Regions from separate parts of the Kitasatospora sp. NPDC088346 genome, predicted to be linked through region 2. Evidence: riboswitches for the same ligand, from Rfam matches in the RefSeq annotation. Region 2 holds a riboswitch; the other holds the start of a gene.
The links. Region 2 has a riboswitch for glycine ahead of gcvP (aminomethyl-transferring glycine dehydrogenase). Riboswitches for the same ligand answer to the same signal wherever they lie in the genome.
Positions count from the first base shown of each region.

Region 1 (15,712 bases), on a different contig from region 2:
AGCCAGAGCTCCCTGCCCTGGGCCGCGAGCCGCTCGGCGACGGCCGAGCCGATGCCCGAACCGGCGCCGGTGATCAGGTGTGCACCCATGGTGGCCTCTCAGTGGTGGTCGCGTGGTGGGTCAGGACGCCCGGTCGAGCTGTGCGAGCGCCTCGGCGGGGGTTGCGGCGAAGGTGACCAGCTCGGCCAGCGGGCGGGGCAGGAAGCCCTCGGTGTCCATCCGCTCCAGCTGGGTGCGCAGGCCCGCGTAGAAGCCCTCGGTGTCGAGCACCACGACCGGCTTGTCGTGCAGGGCGTGCTTCTTGAGCTCCAGCACCTCGGTGACCTCGTCCAGCGTGCCGAGCCCGCCGACCAGCACCACCACGGCGTCGGCCCGGGCCAGCAGCACCGCCTTGCGCTCGGCCAGGTCGGCGGTCATGACCAGCTCGTCCGCGCCCTCGTACGACTTGTGGGCGAGGAGTTCCACCGAGATCCCGACCAGCCGTCCGCCGGCCTCCTTCACCCCGTCGGCGAGCAGGCCCATCAGGCCGGCGTGCGAGCCGCCCCAGACCAGCGTGTGGCCGCCGGCCCCGAGCAGCCGGGCGAACTCGGCGGCGGGGGCGGTGTAGCGGTCGTCCAGTGAGTACGCGGAGCAGAAGACGGTGATGTTCATGATGGCCCCAGGTCTACCACGCGGGCCGGCCGCGCCGGAGCGGGAGCCCCGGCTCAGGCGGGGACGGACCGGCGCTCGGTGGCGGCGATGGTGGCGGAGCCGACCACCCGGGTGCCGTCGTACAGCACCACGGCCTGGCCGGGCGCGATGCCCCGGGCGGGGGTGTCCAGCCGGACCCGCAGCTCCTCGCCCTCCAGCGTCGCGGTGACCGGCACCTCCTCGCCGTGGGCGCGCAGTTGGGCGGTGTAGCGGCCCTCCCCGACGGCCGGGGTGCCGCACCAGCGGGGCCGGATCGCGGTGAGCCCGAGCACGTCGAGGCCCTCGGCGGGGCCGACCGTGACGGTGTTGTTCACCGGCGAGATGTCCAGCACGTAGCGGGGCTTGCCGTCGGCGGCCGGGCGGCCGATCCGCAGGCCCTTGCGCTGGCCGATCGTGAAGCCGTACGCGCCGTCGTGCTCACCGAGCTTGGTGCCGTCGACGTCGAGGATGTCGCCGGTGGCCTCCCCGAGGTGCCGGGCCAGGAAGCCCTGGGTGTCGCCGTCGGCGATGAAGCAGATGTCGTGGCTGTCGGGCTTCTTGGCGACGGCCAGCCCGCGGCGCTCGGCCTCCTCGCGGATGGCGTCCTTGGTGGTGTCGCCGAGCGGGAACATCGAGTGGGCGAGCTGCTCGGTGTCGAGCACGCCGAGCACGTAGGACTGGTCCTTGGCGGGGTCGACGGCACGGTGCAGCTCGCGGCCGCCGCCCGGCTGGTCGACGATCCGGGCGTAGTGGCCGGTGCAGACGGCGTCGAAGCCGAGGGCGACCGCCTTGTCCAGCAGCGCGGCGAACTTGATCTTCTCGTTGCAGCGCAGGCACGGGTTGGGGGTGCGGCCCGCTGCGTACTCGGCGACGAAGTCCTCGATCACGTCCTCGCGGAAGCGCTCGGCGAGGTCCCAGACGTAGAACGGGATGCCGATCACGTCGGCGGCCCGCCGGGCGTCCCGGGAGTCCTCCAGGGTGCAGCAGCCCCGGGCGCCGGTCCGGAAGGACTGCGGGTTGGCGGCGAGCGCCAGGTGGACCCCGGTCACCTCGTGGCCGGCCTCGGCCGCGCGGGCGGCGGCGACGGCGGAGTCGACCCCGCCGGACATCGCGGCCAGCACGCGCAGACGGCGGCCATCGGAAGGGGCGGTCGGGGCACCGGGGAAGTCACTCATGATGCGTCCAGCGTACGTGCTCGGGCCGGGCGGGCGGTAAGGCGTTCACCCAGGACCGCGACCGGGCCGAGGCCGAGCCGTGACCCCGCTTCGGGCCCCGGTTCCGAGCCCCCGTCCTGGCCCGGGTTCAGCGCCGGGCCGCCGCCGCCAGACCCGCGTTGCGGGCCCGCTCCACGGCCGGGGTGAGCGCCGCGGTGAGCGCCTCGACGTCGGCCCGGGTGGAGGTGTGGCCGAGCGAGAAGCGCAGCGAGGCGCGGGCCAGCAGCGGATCGGCGCCCATCGCCAGCAGCACGTGGCTGGGCTGCGGCACGCCGGCCGAGCAGGCCGAGCCGGTGGAGCACTCGACGCCCTGGGCGTCGAGCAGCATCAGCAGCGCGTCGCCCTCGCAGCCAGGGAAGGAGAAGTGCGCGTTGGCGGCCAGCCGGCCGGCCGGCGCCGGGTCGCCGTTGAGGACGGCGTCCGGGACGGCCGCGCGGACGGCCGCGACCAGCTCGTCGCGCAGCGCGCCGACCGCGGCGGCGTACGGCTCGCGCCGTTCGACGGCGAGCGCGGCGGCGGTGGCGAAGGCGGCCGCGCCGGGGACGTCCAGGGTGCCGGAGCGGACGTCGCGCTCCTGGCCGCCGCCGTGCAGCAGGGGCACCGGGTGGGCCTGACGGGCCAGCAGCAGCGCGCCGACCCCGTACGGGCCGCCGATCTTGTGCCCGGTGACGGTGAGTGCGGTCAGCCCCGACTCCGCGAAGGAGACCGGCACCTGACCGAGCGCCTGCACCGCGTCGGCGTGCATCGGGATGCCGAACTCCTGGGCCACCGCGGACAGTTCGGCGACCGGCTGGAGGGTTCCGACCTCGTTGTTGGCCCACATCACGGTGACCAGCGCGACCGAGTCCGGATCCCGCTCGATCGCCTCGCGCAGCGCACCGGGGTGCACCCGGCCGTGGGTGTCCACCGGCAGGTAGTCGACCAGCGCGCCCTCGTGCTCGGCGAGCCAGTGCACCGCGTCCAGCACCGCGTGGTGCTCGACCGGGCTGCACAGCACCCGGCGGCGGGCCGGGTCGGCGTCCCGGCGGGCCCAGTACAGGCCCTTCACCGCGAGGTTGTCGGACTCGGTGCCGCCGCCGGTGAGCACGATCTCGCTCGGGCGGGCGCCCAGCGACTCCGCGAGGGACTCCCGGGACTCCTCCACCACCCGGCGGGCCCGGCGGCCGGCCGCGTGCAGGGAGGAGGCGTTGCCGACGACCCCGAGCTGCGCCGTCATGGCGGCGACAGCCTCGGGCAGCATCGGAGTGGTCGCGGCGTGGTCGAGATAAGCCATAGCGGGACCAAGTGTAGGCGGCGCGGGCACACCCCCCGGCCGAAGACCGCAACAGGATCACGATTTGGCCATTGCACCCTCTGCAACGCGCCGTTAGCCTCCTGCCACTGCCGGGCACGGAGGGGTGGACACGATGTCCCAGACAGTCGACCGGGCGCTGACCATCCTCGCCGCCCTCGGGGAGGGGCCGACCTCGCTGGAGCAGGCCGCGGGCCGGATCGGCGTGCACAAGTCGACGGCCCTGCGCCTGCTGCGCACGCTGCAGGAGCACGGCTTCGTCACCCGCCAGCCGGACCACCGCTACCGCCTCGGCGGGCGACTCTTCTCGCTCGCCCAGCAGGCGCTGGAGACCATCGACATCCGGCAGGTGGCCGCGCCGTACCTGGCCTCGCTGAACGAGCGGTACGGGCACACCGTGCAGCTGTCGGTGCTGGAGGACGGCAAGGTACTCCAGCTCGACAAGGCGCAGAGCCGCTACCCGGACCGGCCCGGCTCCCGGCTCGGTCCGGACGGCCGGTTCGGCCACCGCACCCCCGCGGTCGCCACCGCGGTCGGCCGGGTCCTGCTGGCCGACCTGCCGGAGGAACAGCTGACGGCGTATCTGGCCTCCCCGCAGGCGGCCGGCCACGAGCAGGGCCCGCAGGCGCTGCGTGAGGAGCTGGCCGCCGTCCGGCGCCAGGGCTGGTCGATGGACCAGGCCGACGCCCGGGATCCGGTGAGCCTGATCGCCGCGCCCGTCGCCGGCACCGAGGGCCGGGCGATCGCCGCCTGCTCGATCTCCGCGCCCGCCTACGAGGCCTCGCCGGCCGAGCTGAGCCGGCTGGTGCCGGAGCTGCTGTGCACCGTGGAGGCGATCTCGCTGGCGTACGGCGGGACGCCTACTCCTCGCTGGTGCGAGAACCGTTGCGGTGCCAAGCACGCGGAGCGCGCCAGCCGTACCTGAGCGCGAGCATCCGGATCACGAAGGCGGACAGCGCGGCGGCCGAGGCGTTCAGCGGGGTGAGCCGGTCGACGGCGATCAGCACCGCGACCACGGTGGCGCCGACCAGGGCCGGCACGGCGTAGATCTCGCGGTCCCAGCGCAGCAGGGACGGCTGCTCGGTCGCCAGGACGTCGCGGATGACGCCGCCGCCGGCCGCGGTGAGCATGCCGAGGGCCACCGAGGCGACCGAGCTGAGCCCGTAGTCGTGCGCCTTGATCGTGCCGGTCACGCAGAACAGACCGAGACCGGCCGCGTCCAGGGTCTGGACGGCGGTGTTGATCCGCTCCACCTGCGGGTGCAGGAAGAACACCACCAGCCCGGCGGCCAGCGGGGTGGAGAAGTACCCGAGGTTGCTGAAGGCCGCCACCGGTGTGGCCCCGATCACCAGGTCGCGCATCACCCCGCCGCCCAGCGCGGTCGCCTCGGCGAGCACGCAGATGCCGAAGATGTCCATGTTCTTGCGGACGGCGAGCAGGCCGCCGGACAGGGCGAAGACGAAGATGCCGATCAGGTCCAGGGTCTGCTGCACCCCTGGCGAAAAGATTTGCGAGGTCACGGGGGCCAGTGTCCACGCCGGATCCATGGCCGGACCAATTGACGGGTCGTCGGCCGCGGCCGTCAGGCGAACGTCTCGTGGGGCGCCGGCCCGCCGAGGGCGTCGAGCCTCGCCGGCATCCGCAGGGTGGTCATCCGGTGCCAGCCGCCGAGCCGCTCGTACCCGAACACCCCGTGGATCCCGGCGGCCAGCGCGGCCGACTTGGCCCGGGGCCAGCGCAGGATCCCGCCCATGTGGGACATCACCGCGAGGCTCACGTCCCGGTAGGTGCGGATCTCGGCGCGCGCGGTGTCCTGGAGGGTCCGCAGGATCTGCCGGCCGTGGCCGGCGGCGGCCAGCCGGAGCAGCTCCTCGTGGCAGTAGGCGAGGTGGTTGTCCTCGTCGTTGGAGATCATCCGCACCGCCCGGCCGATCTCCGGGTGGTCCCCGAAGACCCGCTTGAGCAGCCGCATCTGCTCGGCCGCGCGCTGTTCGGTGACCCGGCTGTGCGCGAGGTAGGTGATCACGTCGGTCTCGGTCAGCGGCTCGTCGCGGCGCAGCCGGGAGTGGGCCAGGCCGATGCCCTGGCGTTCCAGGATCATCGTGTAGTCGGTCTCGTCGGGCACCTCGACCGGCCCGAGACCGCGCTTGTGCAGCAGGGCGTTGAAGATCCGGCCGTGCTTGTCCTCGTCCGCGCCGTGCCGGGCGATCCGCGGGGCGAGCCACTGGTCGTCGACCAGCCGGGAGATCCGGCCGTTCTCCCAGCCGCCCTGGTCCTCGCCCTTGGCCGCGATGGAGCAGAACAACCGGAAGGCCTCGTCGTGGTCGTGGATCTCGTGGAACAGCGTGCGTGCCGACAGCACCGGACGGCCTCCCAGCTGCCCGGCCGGGGTCGGGCGTCGATCGGGTCAGAACACCGATCAGTGAACGCATGCCGGCGCCCCGCCCGCAACGACTGGGGCCGCGTCCTGCACCGTACGGAGGACGGCGGGTGCGGCAGAAGGCCTAGGGTCCGTCCTCACCCTCCCGCCTGGCCGGCGGGGTCCCGGACGGACCCGGGATCCGCCTCGCGCCGAAGGCCACCGGCCGCGGACGGTCGGTGGCCTTCGGGTTGCCGCCCGGGGCGGTCGGTGCTCAGACCAGAACAGGGTTCTCCGGGAAGTGGCACGCGACCTGGTGGCCGGCCTTGGCCGCGACCAGCGGCGGCTCCTGGGCGGCGCAGACGTCCTGCGCCTTCCAGCAGCGGGTCCGGAACCGGCAGCCGCTCGGCGGATTGATCGGCGACGGGACGTCCCCGGTGAGCAGGATCCGCTCCCGGCGCTCCTTGCGGGTCGGGTCGGGCACCGGCACGGCCGACATCAGCGCGGTGGTGTACGGGTGCATCGGGCTCTTGTACAGGGAGTCCCGTTCGGCGATCTCGACGATCTTGCCGAGGTACATCACCGCGACCCGGTCCGAGACGTGCCGGACCACCGAGAGGTCGTGCGCGATGATCAGGTACGTCAGGCCGAGCTCGTTCTGGAGGTCGTCCAGCAGGTTGACCACCTGGGCCTGGATGGAGACGTCCAGGGCCGAGACCGGCTCGTCGGCGACGATCATCTTGGGCTTGAGCGCGAGCGCCCTGGCGATGCCGATGCGCTGCCGCTGGCCGCCGGAGAACTCGTGCGGGTAGCGGTTGTAGTGCTCGGGGCTGAGGCCGCAGAGCTCCAGCAGGTCCTGCACGGCACGCTTGACGCCGTGCTCGGTCTGCACCTTCTGCAGCCGGAACGGCGCCCCCACGATGGTGCCCACGGTGTGCCGGGGGTTCAGCGAGGAGTACGGGTCCTGGAAGATCATCTGGATGTCCCGGCGCAGCGGCCGCATCGCACCGGTGCTCAGGTGCGTGATGTCGGTGCCCTCGAACTCGATCTTCCCGCCGGTGGGTTCGGCGAGCCGGGTGACCAGGCGCCCCATCGTCGACTTGCCGCAGCCCGACTCGCCGACCACGCCGAGGGTCTCGCCCGCGTTGACCGTGAAGTCGATCCCGTCCACCGCCCGAACGGCGCCGGTCTGGCGGCGCAGCAGTCCCTGGGTGATCGGGAAGTGCTTGGCCAGACCGGTCACCCGGAGCAGCGGATCGCGGTCGGAGGCGGACGCGGGTGCGGGGATCTCCGCTGTCTGACTGTCCGTCATGGGGTGTCTCCTGAGGGGTGGAACGGGGTCACAGCCGGGGCGCGATCTCGTCGGCGAAGATCCGGTGCCGGTCGGCGGCCGGGAGGTGGCAGGCGGCGTGGTGCCGCTCGGAGGCCTCCGCCAGCACCGGCACCTCGGTGGACGAGCGCCCGCCGGTCAGCGCCGCGTACGGGCAGCGCGGGTGGAACGCGCAGCCGGACGGCACGTTGATCAGGCTGGGCGGGGTGCCCTTGACCGGGATCAGCCGGTCCTGCAGTTCGCGGTCCAGGCGCGGCATCGAGCCGAGCAGGCCCCAGGTGTAGGGGTGCTCGGGGGCCTCGAACAGCGTGGCCGCGGGGCCTCGCTCGATGCACTTCCCGCCGTACATCACCAGGATGTCGTCGGCCAGTTCGGCGACCACCCCGAGGTCGTGGGTGATGATGACGACCGCCGAGCCGAACTCCTGCTGGAGGTCCCGGATCAGGTCCAGGATCTGCGCCTGGACGGTGACGTCCAGGGCGGTGGTCGGCTCGTCGGCGATCAGCAGCGACGGGTCGTTGACCAGGGCCATGGCGATCATGGCGCGCTGGCGCATGCCGCCGGAGAACTGGTGCGGGTAGTCGTCCACCCGGCGGTCCGGCTGCGGGATGCCGACCCGGTCGAGCATCTCCACGGCCCGCTTGCGGGCGTCCTTCTTCTTCACCTCCGGGTGGTGCACCCGGTAGGCCTCCACGATCTGCTGGCCGATCGTGTAGTAGGGGTGCATCGCGGTCAGCGGGTCCTGGAAGATCATCGACATCTTCTGGCCGCGGAGCTGGCGGACCCGCTCGGGCCCGGCGGCGACCAGCTCCTCGCCGTCCAGCCAGATCTCGCCGGTGATCCGGGCCCGCTTGGAGCGGTGCAGGCCCATGATCCCGAGCGAGGTGACGGACTTGCCGGAGCCGGACTCGCCGACGATGCCGAGGGTCTTGCCGCGCTGGAGGTCGAAGCTGACCCCGTCCACGGAGCGGACCAGGCCGTCGTCGGTGTCGAAGTGGATCCGCAGGTCGCGGACGGACAGGAAGGCGTCCGGCGAGGAGGACTGAAGGTCGATCATGACAGCCTCACGCGGGGGTCGACTGCGGCGTACAGGAGGTCAACCAGGAGGTTGCAGGCCACGATGAAGAAGGCGGCGACGAGGGTCACGCCGAGCACCTTGGGCAGGTCGTTCTCGCCGATCGCGGCCACGGCGTAGGCGCCGATGCCCTTGAGCGAGAAGACCTGTTCGGTGATCAGGGCGCCGCCGAGGAGCAGGCCCAGGTCCATGCCGAAGATGGTGATGATCGGGGTGAGCGCCGAGCGCAGGCCGTGCCGGACGATCACCTTGCGCTCGACCAGGCCCTTGGCCCTGGCGGTGCGGATGTAGTCCTCGCTCATCGTCTCCAGCATCCCGGCCCGGGTGAGCCGGGCGTAGAGGGCGGAGTAGAGGAAGGCGAGCGAGACCCAGGGCAGGATCAGGTGTCCGGCCCAGGCGAACGGGTCGTCGGTGAAGTTGACGTACTCGACGTTCTCGAACAGCGGCCACTTGAAGTGGAAGAAGAACAGCAGCAGGGCGCCGGTGAAGAAGACCGGGCTGGAGACGCCGGCCAGGGCGATGCCCATCGACAGCCGGTCGAAGATCGACTTGGGCTTGAGCGCCGAGATCACACCGGTGGAGACACCGGAGATCAGCCAGACCACCGAGGCGCCGATGGCCAGCGAGAAGGTGACCGGGATGCGGGAGGAGATCTCCGGCCAGACCTCGACGTGGTTCTTGAACGAGTAGCCGAAGCAGGGGACGTGGCAGCTGACCGGGTCCGGGCCGAACTGGTACTCGGCGCCGCTCACCAGGGCCTTGAGGAAGCGGCCGTACTGGACGTACAGCGGCTGGTCGAACCCGAGGTTCTGCTTGACCGCGGCGATCGCCTCGGGGCTCGGGTTCTTGCCCACGTACTGGGCGGCCAGCTGGTCGGTGGTCTCCCCCGCCAGTGCGGGCAGCAGGAAGAAGATGCCGAAGGTGATGGCGCTGACGACCAGCAGCAGCACGGCGGCCGCGAGGATCCTTCGGATGATGTAGGCGAACATAGTCGGTCGGCTGCGGCGGCCCGCCTCCGCCCGGGGTGACCGGGCCGGAGGCGGGCGCCGCTGCCTTCACCTGCCTTCAGGGGTGTGGAGCCAGGCTCTTACTTGGTGACGCCGATGTTCAGGTAGTCGTACTGACCGGAGAAGGCCGGGGTGGACGCCATGTTGGTGGCACCCGCCGGGCGGTACAGGAAGACCTTGTAGTAGGTCAGCGGGACGATGACCGCCGCCTCCATGGTCTTCTTGTCGATCTCGCCGTAGATCTTCTCGCGGGCGGCCCGGTCCGGGTTGGCGATCGCGTCGTCCAGCAGCTTGTTGATCGACGGGTCGTTCAGCTGCGAGAGGTTGGTGTTACCGGACTTCTTGATCGCCCGGCCGTCCACGACCTGCTGCAGGAAGCCGTAGCCGGTCGGCCAGTCGGCGCCCCACTGCATCATGATCAGGCCGGTGCCGTGGCTGTCGGTGTACTCCGGCACGCCCGCGAAGTCCTGGAAGTACTTGCCCTGCGGGAACTGCTGGATGTCGACCTCGATGCCGACCTTCTTCAGCGCGGCCTGGATCGCGGTGGCCGAGGCGACCTCGGTCGAGCGGTCCTGGCGGGCCATGATGCTGGTCTTGAAGCCGTCCGGCTTGCCGCAGGCCTTCAGGGCCTCCTTGGCCTTGGCCTCGTCGCCCTTGTTGCCGGCGGTCTCGTACAGGTTGAACTTCTGGTAGCCCGGGATGTCCGGCGGCAGCACGGTGGAGGCCACGTCGCCGCGGATCGGGCCGCCGATCGCGGTCTGCACCGAGACCTTGTCGATCGCGTACTGGACGGCCTTGCGGCAGTCCGCGTTGTCGAACGGCGCGACCTTGGTGTTGATCGCGGTGTAGACCAGGCGGCCGCCGTAGGTGTTGTCGGTCTGCGCCTTGAGCTTCGGGTCCAGCAGCAGCTTGGCCTGGGTCTGCGGGTCGACACCCTTGCCGGCCAGGTCGACCTGGGCGTTGCCGGCCAGCAGGTCCTGGTCGATGGTGGACTGCGCGATCTTCAGCTTGACCTGGATCTTCTCGGCCAGCTGCTTGCGGATCGGGTCGGTCTTCTGGTCCCAGTTGGTGTTCGGGACGAGCACGACCTCCTTGCCTTCCTCGTAGCTCTGGAACTTGTAGCTGCCGGTGGAGGCGATGTGCTTGACGTAGTCCGCGCCGGTGTCCTTGGCCTGCGGCACCGGGACCGTCTGCGGGGCGCTGACCAGGTAGTCGAAGTCCGCGAACGGCTGCTTCAGGTGGAAGACGATGGTGGTGTCGTCCGGGGTCTCGATGGACTTCAGGCCCTCGGGGCTCTTGTCCTTGTACGGGCCCTGGTACGGGGTGTCGTTGTCCTTGAGCAGGTCGTGGAAGTACGTCGGGCCGTTCGACAGCACGTCGGCCGCGAAGTTGGAGCGCTCCACGGCGTACTTGATGTCCTTGGAGGTGACCACGGCGCCGTCGTCGTACTTGATGCCGGCGCGCAGCTTGTAGGTCCAGCTCAGGCCGTCGGCGCTGACCTGGCCGAGCGACTCGGCGAGGTCCGGGACCAGCTTGTTGCCCTCCTCGCCGGCGGCCGGCTGGAAGGTGGTGAGCGGGCGGCCGTACAGGCGCGAGAAGTTGTACATGTACGCGTAGTACGTGTTACCGGGGTCGAAGGAGTCCGGCACGTCGGAGTGCTCGTAGACGACCGTGCCGCCCTTCTGCTCCGAGGCGTTCACGATGTTCTTCGTGGCCGCGTCGGCTCCTGCGACCGCGCCGCCCTTGGCGGAGCCGTCGGAGCTGCCCTTGCTGCTGGAGCAGCCGGTGAGGGTGAGCGCCACGGCCGCGGCGAGCGCGGTCAGCGCGGCAGTACGGGACCTGCGCATAGCTGAGATCAACCCCTTGGAGGAAGAGCGATGACGGTTGGGAAAAAGACCTGACGGTTCGTCAGTTGTTCTTGGGGTCGAGGGCGTCACGGAGCCCGTCACCCAAGAGGTTGAAAGCGAGCACGGTGATGAAGATCGCCAGGCCGGGCACCATCAGGTACTGCGGGTCCACCTGGTAGTAGTCGATCGCGTTGCTCAGCATCCCGCCCCAGGAGGCCTGCGGCGGCTCGATGCCGACACCGAGGAAGCTCAGGCCGGCCTCGAAGAGGATGTTGGTCGGGATCAGCAGGGTCGAGTAGACCAGGATCGGACCGACCAGGTTCGGCAGCAGCTCCTTGAACAGGATGAACGGCCCCCGGGCACCGAGACTGCGGGCCGCGTCCACGAACTCGCGCTCGCGCAGCGAGAGCGTCTGGCCGCGCACGATCCGGCCCATGTAGGGCCAGTTGAAGAAGCCGATCACGAAGATCAGCACCGCGATGTGGAGCGAGGTGCCGTGCAGCCCGAACGCGCCGTCCTTGAGCGAGGCCGAGATGGCGATCGCGAACAGCAGCAGCGGGAAGGCCAGGAACATGTCCATCAGGCGGCTGATCACGGTGTCCACCCAGCCGCCGTAGTAGCCGGCGGTGATGCCGAGCACCGTCCCGATGACATTGGACAGCACGGTGGCGCCGAAGGCCACCAGCAGCGAGACCCAGGAGCCCTCAAGGATGCGGGTCATGATGTCGCGCCCGTACTGGACGTCGACGCCCAGCGGGTGCTCCCAGCTCATCCCGCCCCAGTCGCCGAACGGGATGCCACCGAGGTTGGCGTCCAGGGCGTCCTGGTGGAAGGCGTTCGGGTCGAGGCCGAAGACCGCCTCGATCGGCTTGGCCAGTGCCGCGAGCAGCACCAGCAGGATGACGACCACGCCGCCGGCGACGGCGGCCTTGTCGCGCTTGAAGCGCAGCCAGGCGATCTGGCTGAGCGATCTGCCCTCGATCCGCTTCGCCGGGCCCGTTTCCTGCTGGGCCTGGGACGCGGTGCCGATGGTCTCGTTCGATGTGGTCATGGTCAGTTCGGTCCCCTCGCCGACGGTGGCCGGCCCACGGTCTCCGGTCCGTTCGCACACCCTCCGGCCCGATCAGGGCCGGAGCTGCGAAATGGACCGGATTGCGCCACTGATGCTTGGTGACGATGCGTCGGTGCGGTGGTGCCGGAAACGGTGCGGCGGTGCTGAAGGTGCGGTGCTGAGGTGCTGAAGATGCCAAGTACTGCGATACGACTGCCCGTTGCGACGAGCTGGTACTCCGGTCGGTGCGCCGACCGCGCGGATCAGGTGTTTCAGCTTGCGCGTTCGCCTTCGTGGGGCTCGTTCCGCGCTCTGCATTGCGCAGAACTCTGTGTCATTCGGACAGGCTTGCGCCACCCCCCACAAGCGAAGGATGCCCAACTGTGATCTGCCCGCATGCATGAACGTTTCCACCGCATATCGCTCTTCACACAGGTGTTACGCCCCTGTCAAGGCATTGACTGACGGAAGGTCGCCAATGGCGGAGAACTGCCAGGTGGCCGAGCCGGGTCAGGCCGGAGGAACCGTCGGCGAATTGCCCGACGGCCGAGCGGTCGAATGGTGCACGAACCTGTTTCAGCGCCCCGGGTAGCCGGTCCACGGCTGCTGCGGCCAGCCCGCGGCGGACTGCCCCTGCGCAGGCGGGTAGCCGTACCCCGGGTACGGCGGGGGCGGCGGCGCCTGGGTGTGGCCGAACCTGGCCTCGCGGTCGTACAGCGGCCGGCCGTTGGCCCACAGCCACATCGCCACCGGGTCGAACTCGTCCGCCAGCATCACGGTGGACACCGACAGGCCCTCGGGAACGTGCGCCACCGCACGCTGCACCAGCGCCCGGGCCGCCTCCACGGCGGGCGGCGAGGTGTCGTACAGGTCAAGGCCGATCGCCAGGTACGGCTCGCCCAGGGCCGGTCTGACCCAGGCCTGGCGCAGCGAGCGCAGCGGGCGCACCTCGGCCGCCTGGCGGTCGAGCTGGGCGTAGAACTGCGGCGCCTGCACCTGCGGCTCGTCGATCCGGAGCGGACCGGCCGGGAGCCGGTCCAGGCCGACCGCGATCCGGCGCAGGTCGGCCCAGGGGACGCCGACCCCGCCACCGGGCACGTGCGGGTCGAGCCACAGGCCCCAGCGGGTGCGGTACAGCGCGTTGGCGATCTCCAGGCCGGTGATCACCTCGTGGCCGCGGGCCCAGCCGCTGGCGGTCAGCTGGCCGGGCGAGGTGACGGCCGGCGCGTAGCCGTGGCCGCCGATGTCCATGTTCCCGTACTGGGCGTCCGGGCTGCCGGGCTGCCCGTGCCAGAGCAGCATCCAGACCTGGCCCTCGGCGATCGCGCGCAGCAGCGCCTCGTAGGCGTCGTACCGCTCGGGTGCGACCTGGCCCAGGGCGCGTTCGATCGCGCCCGGGTCACCACCGGGACGCGCCGTGGCAGCCGGGCCCCACTGGCCCGGCGCGCCGCCGCCTGCCGCTCCCGCGCTCACGCGCCCACCTCGCTCTCGCCCGTCCCGTCGCCTCCGCCGGCCTCGCCGCACGGGCTGTCGGCGACAACCCTATGGGGCAGGCCCGACACACGTCATACCGCCGTCCCTCTACCGGACGGTCACCCGTGGACGGGCCCGATCAGGCCCGTACGTAGAAGGGCCGTACCTGTGCGATCAGCCAGTCGACCACCGGATCGGCGGCCAGGTCGAGCAGCACCAGGTGGACGCCCCAGGCCGGCGCGGCGGTTCCCAGGGCCCGGCCGAGCGCCTCGCCCACCCGGGCCGGGTCGGCCGGCAGCGCCGGGTCGAGCTGGATGCCGAGGTAGAGCAGCGTGGCCTCGCCCTCCACCTTGGCCAGCGCCCGGCGAGCCGTCAACACCTCCGGCAGTGCGGCCAGTTCGGTGCCGGCGGCGGCCAGGAAGGCGTACGGCTCCTGGTGCGGCTCGGGCTCCTTGAGCGCCACCCGGGCGCCCTCCGGGACGGCCGGCCCGGCAGCGCGCTCGCCCTGCGGGCCGCGCCGCAGCTCACCGACCCCCTCGGGCGGCACCGGGATGCCCACCGGCGCCTGCGGGTTGACCGCGATGCCGATCCCCAGCGGAAGCCCGCGGGCGAACTCCCACATCGGGGCGATCGCGAAGGGCATCCCCGGCGCCTGGCGCAGGAACTCCTCCTGGGAGGAGAAGACCGGCACGTAGGGGGCGCCCGCCAGCTCGATGGTGGGCAGGTCCAGCGACTCGCCCTGCCGGTCGGCGCCCGCGGGCAGCGGGATCCACACCTGGCTGCGGGCCAGCACCTCGATCACCCGGGGGGTCGCCCCCGGATCGCCCAGGGCCGCGGTGAGGACCTGTTCCAGCTCGTTGACCGGCCAGCTCCCGCCCTCGGGAGCCGTGCCCGGCTCCGCCCAGGACTGCGCCTCGCCCGCCGGGTACCCCATCCGCCTGTGCCCCTTCCGCCCTGACCGGGCGGGCCACGCGCCGCGCGGCCCGTACGCCGGCCCGAGAACCGTCCCGCAGAGCGTATCGTCCGGCCCCCCTCCCGTAGGGCCCCCCGGGCATGCCATGATGACCCCGATCGAACTTCATACTGGCCGCTCGAACCCGCGCGGGAGAGTCCGGAGAGCCTCGTTTCGAGGCTGGGCCGGCGCCGAAGGAGCAAGTCCTCCCCGGAATCTCTCAGGCACCCATACCGCACGGGCGAGGCACATCTGGAAAGTGGACACGGCCGCGCCGTGCGCCCACCCACGGTGCAAGCCGCCATTCTTGTGTGCGGTGAAGCTCTCAGGTTGCGACGACAGACGGGGAGTCCTCGCCACCGCATGCCCGCATCCAGGTCCGGGCGTGCTCCAGAGTGCCCAGCCAAGGAGTCCCGCCGCCATGTCCCTCCGTCACACCGCGCTCGACGCGCTGCACCGCTCGCTCGGCGCCACCATGACCGACTTCGCCGGCTGGGACATGCCGCTGCGTTACGGCTCCGAGCGCGAGGAGCACCTGGCGGTCCGCACCAGGGCCGGCCTGTTCGACCTCTCGCACATGGGCGAGATCACCGTGACCGGCCCGCAGGCCGGCGAGCTGCTGGACCACGCGCTGGTCGGCTTCATCTCCGCGCTCGGCGTGCTGCGCGCCCGCTACACCATGATCTGCCGCGAGGACGGCGGCATCCTGGACGACCTGATCGTCTACCGCACCGGCGAGACCGAGTACATGGTGGTCGCCAACGCCTCCAACGCCCAGGTCGTGCTGGACGCGCTGACCGAGCGCGCGGCCGGCTTCGACGCGGTCGTCCGCGACGACCGGGACGCCTACGCCCTGATCGCCGTCCAGGGCCCGGAGGCCAACGGCATCCTGGCCTCGCTGACCGACGCCGACCTGCCCGCGCTGAAGTACTACGCCCTGCTGCCCGCGACCGTGGCCGACCGGCAGGTCTGGCTGGCCCGCACCGGCTACACCGGCGAGGACGGCTTCGAGATCTTCTGCGCCCCCGCCGACGCCGAGCACCTGTGGCAGGCGCTGACCGAGGCCGGCACCCCGGTCGGCCTGGTCCCGGCCGGCCTGTCCTGCCGCGACACGCTGCGTCTGGAGGCCGGCATGCCGCTGTACGGGCACGAGCTCTCCACCGACCTCACCCCCTTCGACGCCGGTCTCGGCCGCGTGGTCCGTTTCGACAAGACCACCAACGACGGCGAGTTCGTCGGCCGCAAGGCTCTGGAGCAGGCCGCCGCGGCCGCCGAGACCAACCCGCCGCAGGTGCTGGTCGGCCTGGTCTCCGAGGGCCGGCGTGTGCCGCGCGCCGAGTACGCGGTGGTCTCCGCCGAGGGCACCCCGATCGGCCGGATCACCTCCGGCTCGCCGTCGCCCACCCTGGGCAAGCCGATCGCGATCGCCTACGTGGACGCGGCG
Region 1 covers NZ_JBIURH010000066.1:927-16,638, reverse strand. Annotated here, with positions in the region: gene ACIOFR_RS38095 (SDR family oxidoreductase) at 1-89, opposite strand, end outside; gene ACIOFR_RS38090 (TIGR00730 family Rossman fold protein) at 121-651, opposite strand; gene mnmA (tRNA 2-thiouridine(34) synthase MnmA) at 705-1,844, opposite strand; gene ACIOFR_RS38080 (cysteine desulfurase family protein) at 1,972-3,156, opposite strand; gene ACIOFR_RS38075 (IclR family transcriptional regulator) at 3,290-4,099, shown strand; gene ACIOFR_RS38070 (trimeric intracellular cation channel family protein) at 4,035-4,721, opposite strand; gene ACIOFR_RS38065 (ferritin-like domain-containing protein) at 4,757-5,536, opposite strand; gene ACIOFR_RS38060 (ABC transporter ATP-binding protein) at 5,808-6,845, opposite strand; gene ACIOFR_RS38055 (ABC transporter ATP-binding protein) at 6,874-7,920, opposite strand; gene ACIOFR_RS38050 (ABC transporter permease) at 7,917-8,927, opposite strand; gene ACIOFR_RS38045 (ABC transporter substrate-binding protein) at 9,026-10,792, opposite strand; gene ACIOFR_RS38040 (ABC transporter permease) at 10,854-11,843, opposite strand; gene ACIOFR_RS38035 (enhanced serine sensitivity protein SseB C-terminal domain-containing protein) at 12,420-13,316, opposite strand; gene ACIOFR_RS38030 (enhanced serine sensitivity protein SseB) at 13,456-14,250, opposite strand; glycine riboswitch at 14,409-14,514, shown strand; gene gcvT (glycine cleavage system aminomethyltransferase GcvT) at 14,690-15,712, shown strand, end outside.
Region 1: another riboswitch for glycine. It lies ahead of gcvT (glycine cleavage system aminomethyltransferase GcvT); the one in region 2 lies ahead of gcvP (aminomethyl-transferring glycine dehydrogenase).

Region 2 (15,712 bases):
CAACCTGTGCGGGCACGGTACCCTGGCCACCGTCCACGCCCTCCAGGGCGACGGGCTGCTCGGCGAGGGCTGGGTCCGTTTCGACACCCGCGGCGGCCTGCTGCGGGCCCTCGCCGAGGCGGACGGCACCATCACCCTGGACTTCCCGGCCAACCCCCACCTGCCGGTCGACACCCTGCCCGGGGTCGAGGAGGCCCTCGGCCGGCCCGTGCTCGCCGCGTACGAGACCGGCGCGCTGGCCGACTACCTCGTCCTGCTCCCCGACGAGCACGCCGTGCGCGCCCTGGCACCGGACTTCGGCGCCCTGACCCGGCTGCCGGTGCGCGGGGTCCTGGCCACCGCCCCGGCGGACGACCCGGCCGCCGGGTACGACTTCGTGTCGCGGTTCTTCGCGCCGGCGGTCGGGATCACCGAGGACCCGGTGACCGGCAGCGCCCACACCGCGCTCGCGCCGTACTGGGCCGAGCGCCTCGGCCGGACCAAGGTGACGGGCTACCAGGCGTCGGTGCGCGGCGGGCTGGTCCGCTGCGAGGTCACCGGCGACCGGGTGCTGCTGGCCGGGCGGGCCGTCACCGTCCTGGACGGCACCCTCCGGACCCTGCCGCAGGTCTGAGCCCCCGCCCGGCCGCCGCACCCGCCGACGGACCGGCCGACGACCGGCTGCCCGCCGGCTCACCCGGTGGGCAGCCAGCTCACGTGGCCCGCGAGCAGCGCGTAGCCGACGAAGGCGACCGTGTCGATCAGCGCGTGCGCCACCACCAGCGGCATCACCCGGCCCCAACGGCGGTACAGCAGGCAGAAGACCACGCCCATCACCATGTTGCCGACCAGCCCGCCGACACCCTGGTACAGGTGGTACGAGCCGCGCAGCACGGCGCTGGTCGCCACGGCGGCGGGCCACCCCCAGCCCAGCTGCCCGAGCCTGCGCAGCAGGTAGCCGAGGACGATCACCTCCTCCAGGATCGCGTTCTGCCAGGCCGAGGCGACCAGGACCGGGATCCGCCACCAGACGTCGGGCAGACCGGAGGGAGCCACCGTCAGATTGACGCCCGCGGCCTGGGCGGCCAGGTAGAGCGCGAGACCCGAACCGCCGATCGCGGCGGCCACGGCCGCGCCGCGCCGCAGGTCGGAGAGCTTGCGGGTGAGGTCGAAGCCGAGCACCCGCAGCGACGTGCCCTCGCGGACCAGCAGGTAGCCGACCAGCGCCACCGGCATCAGGCCGCGGGCGACGTAGTACAGCTGCCACGCGAGGTCCAGCCAGGGCCGGCCGGGCGCCCGGGACCCGTTCAGGACGGCGACCTGGCTGCCCAGCTTGACCGACTCGGTCAGCGAGCCGACGAAGCTGATGACGGCGGAGAGCCCGCTGGCCCCGAGCGAGAGCCCGAGGACGATCAGCAGTTCCACGGCCGGCAGCCGGCGGGAGCCCGGGGCGAATCCGGCCTGCGGGTCGGGCTCGGTCGAAGCGGTGGTCACCTGGTCTCCAGCGCGCGGTGCTCTGCCCCGTGGCCGACGTTCCCCGGGGCCCGGCGGCCTGGGCGGCCTCCGGGCCGATCATCCTTCCACAGCCGGATGAGAACCCGGGCCGCCCACCACGCCCGGCCGCACGCCCGGCCCGTGCCCGGCCGCACGCCGGCCCCGCGCCGGACGGTGTTACCCCACCGGCCAGGTGTGCACCGGCTCGCCCCCGCGCATGTGCTCCAGGTAGCGGCGGGTCATCGCGGCGATCGCCGCCTGCGGGTCCATCCCGAACTGCTCCCGCAGGCGGTGCACGGTGGCCGCCTGCCAGGAGGCGCCGTTGGTCCGCCGTAGGCAGCGCTGCTCGATGATCCCGAGGTAGCGGTCCCGGTCGGCCGGCTCGACGCCCCACTCGTCCAGCCCCTGGTACGCCAGCGGCAGCAGCTCGTTCAGGACCAGGTCGGTGGCGGCCACCGGCGCGGTGCCCCGCGCGGAGCGGCCGCGCCCGGGCCACTGCAGGACGGCGTCGATGCCGTGCCGGGCGGCGGTGTGGAAGTTCTCGTCCGCCTGGGCGAAGGAGAGCCGGTTCCAGATCGGCCGGGGCTGTTCGGCGAGCACCCGCACCAGGCCGTAGTAGAAGGCGGCGTTCGCCAGGGTGTCGGTCACCGTGGGCCCGGCGGGCAGGCAGCGGTTCTCCACCCGCAGGTGTGCCACCCCGTCGGCGATGTCGTAGACCGGCCGGTTCCAGCGGTAGATGGTGCCGTTGTGCAGCCGCATCTCGGCGAGCCTGGGGACGCCACCGGAGGCGAGCACCTTCGCCGGGTCCTCGTCGTCGCAGATCGGCAGCAGCGCCGGGAAGTAGCGCAGGTTCTCGGCGAAGAGGTCCAGCACGGAGTCGACCCAGCGCTCGCCGAACCAGGTGATGGGGCGCACGCCCTGCGCCTTGAGCTCCGCCGAACGGGTGTCACAGGCTTGTTGGAACAGGACGGGGCGCGTCTCCCGCCAGAGCTCCCGCCCGAACAGGAACGGCGAGTTGGCGCCGAGCGCCAGCTGGACGGACGAGATCGCCTGGGCCGCGTTCCAGACCGAGGCGAACCGGTCCGGGGTGACCTGGAGGTGCAGCTGGAGCGAGGTGGCCGCGGCCTCCGCCACCATCGAGACCGACTCCACCGCGAGGTGCTCCACCCCGTCGATGTCCAGCGCGATGTCCTCCCCGCGCGCGGCCAGGATCTGGTCGCTGAGCAGGGTGTACCGGTCGTTGTGGGACATCGCCTCCAGGCCGGTGTGGTCCAGGTCGAGGGTCGGCAGGATGCCGACCATGACGATCCGGGCCCCCACCTCGGCCGCCTTGCGGTCGGCGTAGCGCAGCCCGGTGTCGATCTCCTCGCGCAGGTCCTCCAGGACGTGGCCGCCGAGCCGACGGGGCGCGATGTTGACCTCGACGTTGAACTGGCCGAGCTCGGTCTGGAAGTCGGCGGAGGCGATCGACTGCAGCACCCTGGTGTTCCCCAGCACCGGCAGGCCCTGCTCGTCCACCAGGTTGAGCTCGATCTCCAGGCCCATCATCGCCCTGGGCCGGTCGAACCGCTGCTCCCTCAGCATCCGCTCCAGCACGTCCAGACAGGACTGGAGCTTGCGCCGGTAGAGCTGCCGGTCGGACAGTTCCGCGCGGGTCGCCACGACCTTCTCGCCCATGGGTGCCCTCCCTCCCCCTCGGTCGACAGTGCAAGCAATATGCCCATCCGGAAGATCGATAGCCCGTGGTCTCGAACACGTCGTCGGGACAAGGATCCTGACCGACTTTCAGTGACAGTCCGACTTGTGCCACACCACCGAACGTGATAAGAAGGTCACCCTGCGCACCTGTTCGAGTAGAATTCGCACTGCGCCCCGGCCCGGCCGCCCGCCACTCGACCCCCTCGCCGACATCGGCTGGTCGACGGCGGGCCCGCGCACGCACAGCGATCATGCCCAACCGGACACGGCCCAGGCCCCGCCACATCGACGCCATGCCGGTATGCCGCACTCGCACGCCGATCTCGCACGGAGAGGCGACTCACCATGACCCTGCAGACCCCTCAGCCCCCGCCCGGCGCACTGCGCGCGGTGCTGGCCGCCCTCGACTCCGAGACCGGGCTCCGACAGCCCGCCGCCTCGGTCCTGCGCCACGGCCCCGGCCCGCTGCAACCCGCGCACCCGCTGGCGGTCTACGTCCTGGAGCGCCCGGGGGCCAGCCCCACCGAGGCCAGGCGGACCGGCTGGCGGTTCCTGGTGAGGAACGGCGCGGGCGAGTACGCGGCCTCGGCCGAGGTGGTCGAGACCCCGGGCGGGCACACCTTCTCCCACTTCACGGCGGGCCCCTACCCGGATTCCACGCTGCGCGCCCTGCGACAGGCCTGGCAGCTCGCCCACGCGGCGCACACCCGGCACCAGCCACGGTTGCTGTCGATGCCGGGCCACTACGCGACCGCCCTCTGGCTGCACAGCCCGGCCCCGGGCGAGGACCTGATCATCCCGCTCGCCCCGGCCCCGGTCGGCGTCACCGCGCACCGGGTGTACCCGGCCGCCGAACTGCTCGCCGCACTCGACCACTCGCCGGTGGCGGCGCCGGCCCTCCTCGGCCGCCCCTGAAGCCCGACACCCCCCGGACGGGCCATCGGGGACTGACCTCTTCGGGTCAGTCCCCGATGGCCCGTCCGGCGCCGTCCGCGCCCGTAGGACAACCGGCCGGGTGGAATCGGGCTCCCGTTTGTGGCGCACGTCACGAAATGGCTGCGCGGGGGTCTCCGGACACCGACACTGGGAACCAGCACGGAGGACCAGCTGTCCTACCCGTTGCGGAGCCGGTTCACACCTGAGCCGGCCGGCAGGATCCGCCGGCAGGGCGGCGCCCAGGGGGGTGGCCGTGCGGCGGGTGTGGATCGCGAGCGAAGCGAGGGTACAACGATGTGCCAGCACCGTATTGAGTGTCCTACCGCCGACTCCTCCGACCGCGAGGCGGCCGTCCCCGTGGCGCTCCACCCCGACCAGGGGTGGAGCCTGCTGTGCAACGGCGTCCTGCTCTTCGAGGACACCGGCGAGCTGCTGCCGGACGGCCGGGTGATCGCGCCGCACCGGCCGCTCGCCTTCGCGTCCTGACGGCCGCGCCCGGGAAACCGCTCGGGACGACCGCACCGGACGACCGCACCGGACAACGGGGAGGGCCCCGGAGGATCGATCCTCCGGGGCCCTCCGTCGTCACCGCGCTCAGACGCCGTAGTCGTCCAGCGGCGGGCAGGAGCAGACCAGGTTGCGGTCGCCGTACGCACCGTCGATCCGGCTCACCGGCGGCCAGTACTTGTCGGCCGGGTTGACGCCGGCCGGGAAGACCGCCTCCTGGCGGGTGTACGCGCGCTCCCAGTCACCGGCCATGGTGGCGGCGGTGTGCGGGGCGTTGCGCAGCGGGTTGTCCTCGGCCGGCCAGGCGCCGGAGCCGACCTTCTCGATCTCCGCGCGGATCTCGATCATCGCGGCGCAGAACCGGTCGATCTCGTGCAGGTCCTCGGACTCGGTGGGCTCGATCATCAGCGTGCCGGCCACCGGGAAGGACATGGTCGGGGCGTGGAAACCGTAGTCGATCAGGCGCTTGGCGATGTCGTCCACGGTCACCCCCGTCTCCTTGGTGAGCGGGCGCAGGTCGATGATGCACTCGTGCGCGACCAGGCCGCCGGGGCCGGTGTAGAGCACGGGGTAGTGCGGGGCGAGCCGCTTGGCGATGTAGTTGGCGTTCAGCACCGCCACCTGGGTGGCGCGCTTGAGGCCCTCGCCGCCCATCAGCCGGACGTACGCCCAGGAGATCGGCAGGATCGCGGCCGAGCCCCACGGGGCGGCCGAGATCGGGCCGACGCCGGTGGCCGGGCCGGCCTCGCTCTGCAGCGGGTGGTTGGGCAGGTACGGCGCGAGGTGCGAGCGCACCGCGACCGGGCCGACGCCGGGGCCGCCGCCGCCGTGCGGGATGCAGAAGGTCTTGTGCAGGTTCAGGTGCGAGACGTCCGCGCCGAACTTGCCGGGCTTGGCGAGGCCGACCAGGGCGTTCAGGTTGGCGCCGTCCACGTACACCTGGCCGCCGGCCTCGTGCACGGCCGCGCAGATGTCGGTGATCTGGGTCTCGAACACGCCGTGGGTGGACGGGTAGGTGACCATCAGCACGGCGAGCTGATCGCGGTGCTGGTCGATCTTGGCCTGGAGGTCCTCGACGTCCACGTCGCCGTCGGTCAGGGTCTTGACGACCACCACCCGCATGCCCGCCATCACGGCGGAGGCGGCGTTGGTGCCGTGCGCGGAGGCGGGGATCAGGCAGACGTCGCGCTGGGTGTCACCGTTCGCCAGGTGGTAGGCGCGGACGGCCAGCAGGCCGGCCAGCTCGCCCTGCGAACCGGCGTTGGGCTGGATCGACACGGCGTCGTAGCCGGTCACCTCGACCAGCTGGTGCTCCAGCTCGCGGATCAGGCTAAGGAAGCCGCCGACCTGCTCGACCGGCGCGAACGGGTGCAGTTGGCCGAACTCCGGCCAGGTCACCGGCTCCATCTCGGTGGTCGCGTTGAGCTTCATGGTGCAGGAGCCCAGCGGGATCATGCCGCGGTCCAGCGCGTAGTCGCGGTCCGACAGGCGGCGCAGGTAGCGCAGCATGGCGGTCTCGGAGCGGTGGCTGTGGAAGACCGGGTGGGTCAGGTACTCGTCCTCGCGCAGCAGGCCGGCCGGCAGGGTGTCGGCGGCCTCGGCGACCTCGGTGTCCTGGAGGCCGAAGGCGGCCCAGACGGCGGCCAGGTGCTCGCGGGTGGTGGTCTCGTCGCAGGAGATCGAGACGGTGTCCGCGTCCGCGCGGAACAGGTTGACGCCGGCCTCGGCGGCGGCGGCGACCACCTCGGCGGCGCGACCGGGGACGCGCGCGCTGACGGTGTCGAAGAACGAGCCGTGGACGAGCTCCACACCGCCGGCCCGCAGGCCCTCCGCCAGGGCGGCGGCGTAGCGGTGGGTGCGGCGGGCGATGTCGGCCAGGCCGTCCGGGCCGTGGTAGACCGCGTACATCGAGGCCATCACGGCGAGCAGCACCTGGGCGGTGCAGATGTTGCTGGTGGCCTTCTCGCGGCGGATGTGCTGCTCACGGGTCTGCAGCGCCAGCCGGTAGGCGCGGTTGCCGTCGGTGTCGACCGAGACGCCGACCAGCCGGCCGGGCAGGTTGCGGGCGTACTGGGCGCGCACGGCGAGGTAGCCGGCGTGCGGGCCGCCGAAGCCCATCGGGACGCCGAAGCGCTGCGAGGTGCCGCACGCGATGTCCGCGCCCAGCTCGCCCGGGGACTTCAGCAGGGTCAGGGCCAGCAGGTCGGCGGCGACGGCCACGACCGCGCCGAGCCCGTGCGCCTGCTCGATCAGCGGCGCCAGGTCGCGGACCGCACCGGAGGCGCCGGGGTACTGCAGCAGCACGCCGAAGACGCCGCGCTCGGCGATCTCGGCCGGGATGCCCCCGGAGAGGTCGGCGACGACCACCTCGACGCCGGTCGGCACGGCGCGGGTCTCGATCACCGCGACGGTCTGCGGCAGGGTGTCGGCGTCGATCAGGAAGACACCGCCCTTGACCTTGGTGACCCGGCGGGCCAGCGCCATCGCCTCGGCGGCGGCGGTGCCCTCGTCCAGCAGCGAGGAGCCGGAGGTGTCCAGGCCGGTCAGGTCGGAGACCAGGGTCTGGAAGTTGAGCAGCGCCTCCAGGCGGCCCTGGGAGATCTCCGGCTGGTACGGGGTGTAGGCGGTGTACCAGGCCGGGTTCTCCAGCACGTTGCGCAGGATCACCGGCGGGGTGAAGGTGCCGTAGTAGCCCAGGCCGATCATCGAGGTGAACACCTGGTTGCGGGCCGCGAGGGCGCGGAGCTCGGCGAGCACCTGGGCCTCGCTGCGGGCACCCGGGAGGTCCAGCGCGGCCAGGCTCTTGATCGCGTCCGGGACGGCGGCGTCGGACAGCTCGTCCAGCGAGGCGTAACCGATGTGCGCCAGCATCTTCTGCTGGGCGTCGGTGTCCGGGCCGATGTGGCGGGTCTCGAAGGGGCTGGCCTGCTCGAGCTCGGCGAGGGTGGCGTCGCTGCGGCGACCGTTGATCGGCTGGGCGTTCATGGGGGTCGAGGCCTCCTGGTCGATGACCGGCTGGGGTGCGGGCGCCGACCGGCCTTCGCCGCTGGGGACAGCGGGGACCATGAGCGCACGAACCCGACAGGCCTCCCCCTCTGTCATCGGGACCTGAGAGCTTCGCCCGCACGGGCGGCCCGAGGACCGTCCGTCGGCTTGCACCGTCGGTGAGGGTGGTGTCGCCGGCTCCTGCGCCGGCGCTCCTGCCCTGCTTTCCAGAGTGACCTGTCCCACACGGTACGGATGCCTGAGAGATTCCGGGGAGGAGTTGCTCCTTCGGCGCCCCGACCACCCGGAACACCGGGCTCGGGGACTCTCCCGAGCGGGCTCGGCGGTCGCCGCCCAGGGTACCAGCGCGAATCCCGAGGATCACCGGCCCAGGAGGAGGGATCGGTCACCCCCGTGCCCCGGACGGCGGCGCTCGGGTCGCCTGCGCCCGATAGATGGCATTTCGTATGAAGTGGCGGCTGGCCAGCTCCTTCATCCGCCCCTGACGGCCTTTCACAGGAGCAGGAGTGGAGGACAGCGTGCAGACCGATATCGATCCGCGCGACCTGATCGGGCACAAGGCGGTCGACCGCAACGGCGACAAGATCGGTACGGTCGACGAGGTCTATCTCGACGACGCCACCGGTGAGCCCGAGTGGGCCGCCGTGCGGACCGGGATCTTCGGCCGGGACGCCTTCGTCCCGCTGACGACCAGCGAGTTCGCGGGGGACGAACTGCGGGTGCCCTACGACAAGTCGCTGATCAAGGAGTCCCCGGACTTCGGAGTGGGCCAGCACCTCTCACCCGCCCAGGAGCTCCAGCTCTACCGCTACTACGGCCTGGACACGGGCAACCCCGCGCCGCCGGCCTCGGTCACCAACGGTTCGGCTCCGGCCGTCGCCGCGGCGGCGGCAGCCGCCTCGGACCGCAGCAAGGACCTGGACTTCGGCAAGGTCTCCTCGACGCCCTCGCCGGCGACCTCCCCCGAGGGGCAGACCATGGGCGCACCGACCGCCTTCACCTCGACGCCGCAGGCCGCCGCGCCGATGGCCGCCGCACCGGCCCCCGCGCACCCGGACGACACCCCCACCGTGCAGCGCCCCGCCGCACAGCCGGCGGCCCCGCCCCACACCCAGCAGCACACCCAGTACGGCGCGCAGACCCACCCGCAGCCGATGCCCGCGGCGGAGCCCCGCCGGCCCGCGGCCGAGCAGCCCGCCGCGGAGCGCCCCACGGTGGAGCGGCCCCCGGCGGAGCAGGGCGCCGGGACCTCCGCCGGCTCGCCGAGCGCCCCGGTGGAGATCACCTGCCGGGAGGAACGGCTGGACATCACCACCCAGTGGCACGTGCTCGGCACCGCCCGGCTGCGCAAGTACGTCACCAGCGCGCCGGTGGAGCGCAAGGTGCCGGTGGTGCGCGAGCGGGTCCGGGTGGAGCGGGTGCCCGTCACGGACGCGGAGCGGGCCTCGCTGGCCGAGCAGGACATCGCCGAGGCCGTGGAGGAGGTCACCCTGCGCGAGGAGCGCCCGGTGGTGCGCAAGTACCTGGCGCCGATCGAGCGGGTGCGCCTGGTGGTGGAGCGCTACACCGAGGAGGCGGTGGTCCGCGAGGAACTGCGCCGCGAGCAGGTGGAGATCCACGACGGCACCGTCGGTTCCTCCGGCTCCCCGGGCGGGCCGTCCAACGGCACGGCGCAGCGGTCCGCGCCGGGCAACGGGGCGATGGCGGACACCGTACGGCCGGAGCCGCTGCGCCCGTCCTGAACCTTCCGGCAGCCGCCGTTGCCTGGCCCCGTCCCCGCCGCAGCGGGGGCGGGGCCTTCGCTTTGCCAAAGCTTCACCGATCGATATTTGACACACTGAACTATTCACCGGCATGGTTACTTCATTCGATTCACTATCTCGTGCTTGAAGCACTCCGCTTCGAGCAGCCAGAACCGGAGGAAGAACCGTGAGTGAGGCATCTCAGCCCACCATCACGGCCGACAAGCCGACCAGCGCCCGGGTGCTCCCCGCCCTGGTGCTGGCCATGCTGGCGTTCAGCGTGGTGCAGACCGCAGTCGTCCCGATCCTGCCCTCGCTGGCCAAGGAGCTGAACGTCTCCGGGTCCAACATCACCTGGCTGATGACGGCCAACCTGCTCTCGGCCGCCGTGCTCACCCCGCTGCTCGGCCGCTTCGGCGACCTGCGCGGCCGCAAGCCGATGCTGCTGGTCTCGCTGGCCGGCCTGGTGGCCGGCTCGGCGCTCGCGGTCGGCACCCACTCCTTCACCTGGCTGGTCGTCGCCCGCGTCCTTCAGGGCGCCGGCGGCGGCGTGCTGCCGCTGGCCATCAGCATCGTGCGTGACGAGCTCCCCCGGGAGAAGGTCACCGGCGGCGTCGCGATGATCAGCGCCTCGATGGGCGTCGGCAGCGGCCTCGGCCTGGTCGCCACCGGCCTGCTGCTGGAGCACTGGAGCTACAAGTCCATCTTCTGGATGGGCCTGGTCTTCGGCCTCATCGCGGTCGCCCTGGTCGCCCTGCGGGTGCCCAAGGACCCGGTGGTCGACAAGGAGGGCGGCGCGGACCCGCTCGGCGCCATCACCCTCGCCGGCTGGCTCTCCGCCCTGCTCGTCGCCGTCAGCCAGGGCAACAACTGGGGCTGGACCTCCAACCGCACGCTCGGCCTGTTCGCCGTCGCCGCCGTGGTCGCGCTGGTCTGGATCATCATCGAGACCAAGGTCAGCCACCCGCTGGTCGACATGAAGATGATGTCCCGCCCGGCCGTCGCCTTCACCAACATCTCCGGCCTGCTGATCGGCTTCGGGATGTACGGCTCCTTCCTGGTCATCAGCAACTTCGCGCAGACCCCGGAGAAGCTCGCCCACTACGGCTTCACCGCCACCGTGCTGCACGCCGGTGTGATGCTGCTGCCGTCCGCCGTCGGCTCGATGGTCGCCGCCCCCGTCGGCGCGCTGCTCATCGCCCGCCGCGGCCCCCGGCTGCCGCTGGTCCTCGGTGGCGTGCTCGGCGCCGTCGCGATGTTCTACCTCGCCCTCCGCCACGGCCACGAGGCCGACCTGTACCTCTCCTCCGCGGTCTTCGGCCTCGGCGTCGGCCTCGCCTACGCCGCCATGCCGGCCTACATCAACGGCGCCGTGCCGGTCGAGCAGAGCGGCATCGCCAACGGCATGAACGCCGTGCTGCGCACCGTCGGTGGCGCCGTCGGCACCGCCGTGATGGGCGCCATCCTGACCGGCGACACCATCAAGCACCTGCCGATCCCGGTGCTGCTGCCCACCCTGGACGCGTACAAGCACGCCTTCTGGACGGCCGGTGTGATGTGCCTGGTCGCCGCCGTCGTGCCGTTCGCCATCCGCCGGATCAAGCCGGTCGGCGCCCCCGTCGAGGCGGCCGCCACCAGCCCCGAGCGGGTCAAGACCGACGCCTGACGAGGCGTCCACCCTCGCGGTCCGGGACAGGCCGCGAGGAGACCGGGCCCCGGCGGTCGCGAGGGCATCGCGACCGCCCCGGCCCGGCCCGGCAGACGGCTCCGCACCTGGGACGGGTGCGGGGCCGTTGTCGTACCCGCACACCCGACACCCCGGCCGGTCCCCGCGCCCGCCCGCCGCTCAGCGCAGCGGCACCGCCCCGGACGGCCGCAGCTGCGGATCGTCGATGGCGAAGGTGCGCACCCGGCCGGGCGGGCTGTCCGGCGTCTCGAACCGGACCGTCACCCGCCCCACCCCACTGCCCTGCACCCAGCCGGCGCCGTACTGCTCGTGCGTCACGTCCTCGCCCGGCCACCAGCGGCGGCCCGCCGGGACCTCCGGCGGGGCCTCCGGGGGCGGCTCGGCGGCGGGCCGCAGCTCCTCCTCCCCCGCCGCCGGGGCGGCCCCCCGGACGGCCTGCGCGAACAAGTCCTCCTGGGTGTAGTCCGCGAGCTGCGCGACGCCCACCCCGAGCAGGCGCACCCCGCCCGTGGTCTCCACCTGAAGGGCGAGCCGACGGGCGGTGGACGCGATCACCTCCTCGTCGTCGGTGGGACCACGCAGCGTCTCCGACCGGGTGAGGGTGGAGAAGTCGAAGCGCCGGACCTTCAGCACCACCGTGCGGCCCGAGCGGCCGGCCGCCCGCAGCCGGCGCACGCAGCGGGCCGCCAGCACGTCGATCTCGTGCATGATCTGGTCCCGGTCCGCGAGGTCGACCTCGAAGGTGTCCTCCACCGAGACCGACTTGGCGTCCCGGTCGGGCACCACCGCGCGCTCGTCGACACCCGTCGACATCTGGAACACCCCCGTCCCGTGCGCCCGGCCGAGCAACTGCACCAGCTCCTCCTGCCCGGCCGCCGCCAGATCGGCGACGGTGGTCAGCCCCGCCCGCCGCAGCGCCTGCTCGGTGGCCGGGCCGATCCCCGGCAGTGCCCGGACCGGCATCGGACTGAGCACGGCCTGCTCGGAGCCGATCTCCACCAGCACCAGCCCGTCCGGCTTGGCCTGCTCCGAGGCGATCTTGGCCATCAGCTTGGAGCCGGCCGCACCGACCGAGGCCGTCAGCCCCGTCCGCTCCAGGATGTCCGCCCGCAGGTCCTCCGCCAGCGCCAGCACCAGCCGGGCCCCCTCGGCCGGCCCGGCCTGCTCCAGCGCCGGACCGTACGGGCCCGCCTCCAGGTCGACGAAGGCCTCGTCCAGGCTGAGCGGCTCGACCAGGGGCGAGCGCTCCCGCAGCAGCCCCATCACGATGTCGCTGGCCCACCGGTAGGCCTCGAACCGGCCGCTCAGGAAGGCCGCGTTCGGACAGAGCCGGCGGGCCTGGGCCATCGGCATCGCCGAGTGCACCCCGAACCTGCGGGCCTCGTAGGAGGCGGTCGACACCACGCCCCGGCCGCCGAGCCCGCCCACCACCACCGGCTTGCCGCGCAGACTCGGCTTGGCCGCCTGCTCCACCGCGGCGAAGAAGGCGTCCATGTCGAGGTGGATGATGCTCGGCACTGTCCGCACCCGTCGATCATCCCGCAGGGGTCTGACATCGCGTTCGAGCGACGGGCCGGGCCCCGGTCGAGCCCCGCCGGATCAGCGCGCCGACGCGTCCGCCAGGGCCCGGGAGACCCCGGCCTCGCGCGGGCCGAGGAACTGCGGGTCCGGCCTCAGCCAGGCGTCCAGCGCCGCCTTCCCCGCCCCGGGGATCTCCCGCAGACCGCCGTAGTACCAGGTGGCGTTGTGGCCCTCGTCGACCCCGACGGCGTACGAGTCGATGCCCGCCGCCTCGCACAGCGCCAGCGCCCGGCGGACGTGGAAGGTCTGACTGACCAGCACCGCCCGGTCGACCCCGAAGACCTGACGCGCCCTGGCACAGGAGTCCCAGGTGTCGAAGCCCGCGTAGTCGCCGACCACCCGCACCTCCGGCACACCGCGCTCGATCAGATAGTGCCGCATCGCGTCCGGCTCGTCGTACTCCTTCCGGCCGTTGTCGCCGGTCACCAGGATCGCCTGCACCTTGTGCTGCCGGTACAGCTCCAGCGCGGCGTCCAGCCGGTGCGCCAGGTACGGCGAGGGCTCGCCGTCGAACAGGCCCGCGCCGAACACCACCGCGACCGGCGCCGACGGCGCGCTGCCCACCGTGCCCACCCGGTCGCCCTCGTCCAGCCAGAGCCAGGTGCTGGGCGCCAGCGCCAGCACACCGCCCAGGACGGCCGCGTGGAACCAGCGGCGCTGCCCGCGCCTGCTGCCGACTCCCGCTCTCCGAAGCATCCGACGCACCCGGCCGAGCATGCCGCCCCACCCCCTGGCCTTGACCGATTCCACCCGTCCCGACGTGCCGAAGGGCCCGGACGGTTCCCCGTCCGGGCCCTCGGTCACCGTCCTGTTGCCTGCCGCGGACAGAGCCCGCCGCACGCCGGGGCGGGCGGTGCCCCGGTGTCAGCCGGCCCGGTTGCGCCGCTGCGCCAGCTCGTCCGCCGGGTCGTGGCCGACGTGCGTCTCGCCGGTGTCGGTCCGCTCCGCGTGCAGCCGACCCAGGGCGACCTCCAGTTCCTTGCCGACCGCACCGACGGCGATGCCGAACATGCCCTGACCGCCGCCGAGCAGGTCGACCACCTGCTGCGGGGAGGTGCACTCGTAGACCGTCGCACCGTCGCACATCAGCGTGAGCCCCGCGAAGTCGGCCGGCTCGGCGGACTGCAGGTGGCTGACGGCGACCCGGATGTTCTGCAGCGACACCCCGGCGTCCAGCAACCGCTTCACGATCTTCAGCAGCAGGATGTCGCGGAAGCTGTAGAGGCGCTGCGCGCCGGCCGGGTACGCCGACCGCACGCTGGGCTCCAGCAGGCCGGTGCGCGCCCAGTAGTCCAGCTGCCGGTAGGTGATCCCGGCGGCCGCGCACGCCGTCGGGCCGCGGTAGCCCAGCAGCGCCGAGGTCGGGGCGAGCCGCTCGATCGCGGGCTGGCCGGCCTGCACCGCGGGGAACCGGCCCAGCCGGGGCCGTTCGGGATCCAGGGTCTCGGCCGCGTCGGCACCCCGGGGGGGCGCCAGCAGGCCGCGGGTGCTGCGCGGGAGGTGCACGGCGCACAGGCTCCCGGCAGCCAGGTCGTCGCCGGTGCCGCTCATGCCAACCTCCGTCCACTGCTGCTGCGGGCCGTCCGGGCCCCGGGTGGCCCAACGAACCGGAGCCATCCCTGACGGTAAGCAGTCGCCAGAGACCCGTCAACGATCGCCACGCCGGGCGTCACCGCCAATGTCACTCCACCGAGTGGTTTTCCGTAGCCTCAGCGTGGGCATCTTCGGGGGCTCGGCCCTGCGCAACTTGCGGACGACTCCGGCCGGAGATAAAGAACCGGCCGGGCCCCGGCCGGTCGTCGTCCCACCGGCCGGGCCGACGGGAGGACACCTACTGCTGCCCGCCGAAGTCCTCCGGCGAGACCTGGTCGAGGAACTCGCGGAACTTCTCCACCTCGTCCTCCTGCTCGTCCGGGATCGAGATGCCCGCCTCGGCCAGCACTTCCTCGCTGCCGTAGATCGGCGTACCCGTCCGCAGCGCCAGCGCTATGGCGTCGGAGGGGCGCGCGCTCACCTCGACACCGCCCGCGAAGACCAGCTCGGCGTAGAACACACCCTCCCGCAGGTCGTTGATCCGCACCTCGGTCAGCTGGTGTCCCAGCGCGTCGAGCACGTCCTTGAAGAGGTCGTGCGTCAACGGCCGCGCCGGCGTCATGCCCTGCTGCGCGAAGGCGATCGCGGTCGCCTCGCCCGGTCCGATCCAGATCGGCAGGTACCGATCGCCCCCGACCTCCCGCAGCAGCACGATCGGCTGGTTGGACGGCATCTCCACCCGGACACCCACGACGTCGAGCTCATTCACATTCGTAACCCTATGGCCCACACCGCCGATATGAAAGCGCAGCCTGTCGGCCCGGCCGATTCCGGCCGTCCGGGGGGCGGCCGGAGGGCGCGCCTGCTACGGCTTCGGACGCAGCCCGGCCTGCACCATCGCCGCGTGCAGGCGCACCGAGAGGGTCGCCAGCTCCCGCGCGGTGGCCTCCGCGTGAGTCCGGGTCTGCGGGTTGCGGTGGCGGCGCAGCGGAGCGACGACCTGCTCGACCAGGGCCACCTCGCGGTCCGCCGCCGCCTTCATCGCCCGCAGGTGCCGGGGCTCCAGGCCGTACCGGCCCAGCTCCGCCACCAGTCGGGCGATCTGCAGCGTCTCGCCGTCGAAGCCGCCGTCCGAACCGGCCGCGACCAGCCCGTACGCCTCCCACTCGGCCAACTCGCGCTCGCTCGACCCGGCGGCCGCCAGCAGTTCCGCCCGGCCCAGCCGGACGCCCGACGTCGGATGGGCGGCGACCAGCTCGCGGTCGGCCTCCTCCAACGGCCCCGGCCGGTTGTCCGCGGCGGGCAGGGCCGGCGGCTGCTCGCCGCGCTCCATGGCGTCCAGGTGCTCGCGGATCACCCGCAGCGGCAGGTAGTGGTCGCGCTGCATGCGCAGCACGTACGCCAGCCGCTCGACGTCGGCCGGGCTGAACTTCCGGTAGCCCGAGGGAGTCCGCTTGGGCTCCACCAGACCCTCCGCCTCCAGGAAGCGGATCTTGGAGATGGTGACCTCGGGGAAGTCGTCCCTGAGGTGGGCCAGCACGGCGCCGAT
Region 2 covers NZ_JBIURH010000040.1:7,201-22,912, reverse strand. Annotated here, with positions in the region: gene ACIOFR_RS32660 (PhzF family phenazine biosynthesis protein) at 1-613, shown strand, start outside; gene ACIOFR_RS32655 (CPBP family intramembrane glutamic endopeptidase) at 673-1,473, opposite strand; gene ACIOFR_RS32650 (glutamate-cysteine ligase family protein) at 1,651-3,150, opposite strand; gene ACIOFR_RS32645 (hypothetical protein) at 3,517-4,086, shown strand; gene ACIOFR_RS32640 (DUF5999 family protein) at 4,402-4,593, shown strand; gene gcvP (aminomethyl-transferring glycine dehydrogenase) at 4,702-7,599, opposite strand; glycine riboswitch at 7,837-7,942, opposite strand; gene ACIOFR_RS32630 (PRC and DUF2382 domain-containing protein) at 8,139-9,362, shown strand; gene ACIOFR_RS32625 (MFS transporter) at 9,550-11,028, shown strand; gene ACIOFR_RS32620 (DNA polymerase IV) at 11,209-12,576, opposite strand; gene ACIOFR_RS32615 (vancomycin high temperature exclusion protein) at 12,649-13,326, opposite strand; gene ACIOFR_RS32610 (MerR family transcriptional regulator) at 13,495-14,181, opposite strand; gene ACIOFR_RS32605 (bifunctional nuclease family protein) at 14,462-14,932, opposite strand; gene ACIOFR_RS32600 (MerR family transcriptional regulator) at 15,029-15,712, opposite strand, start outside.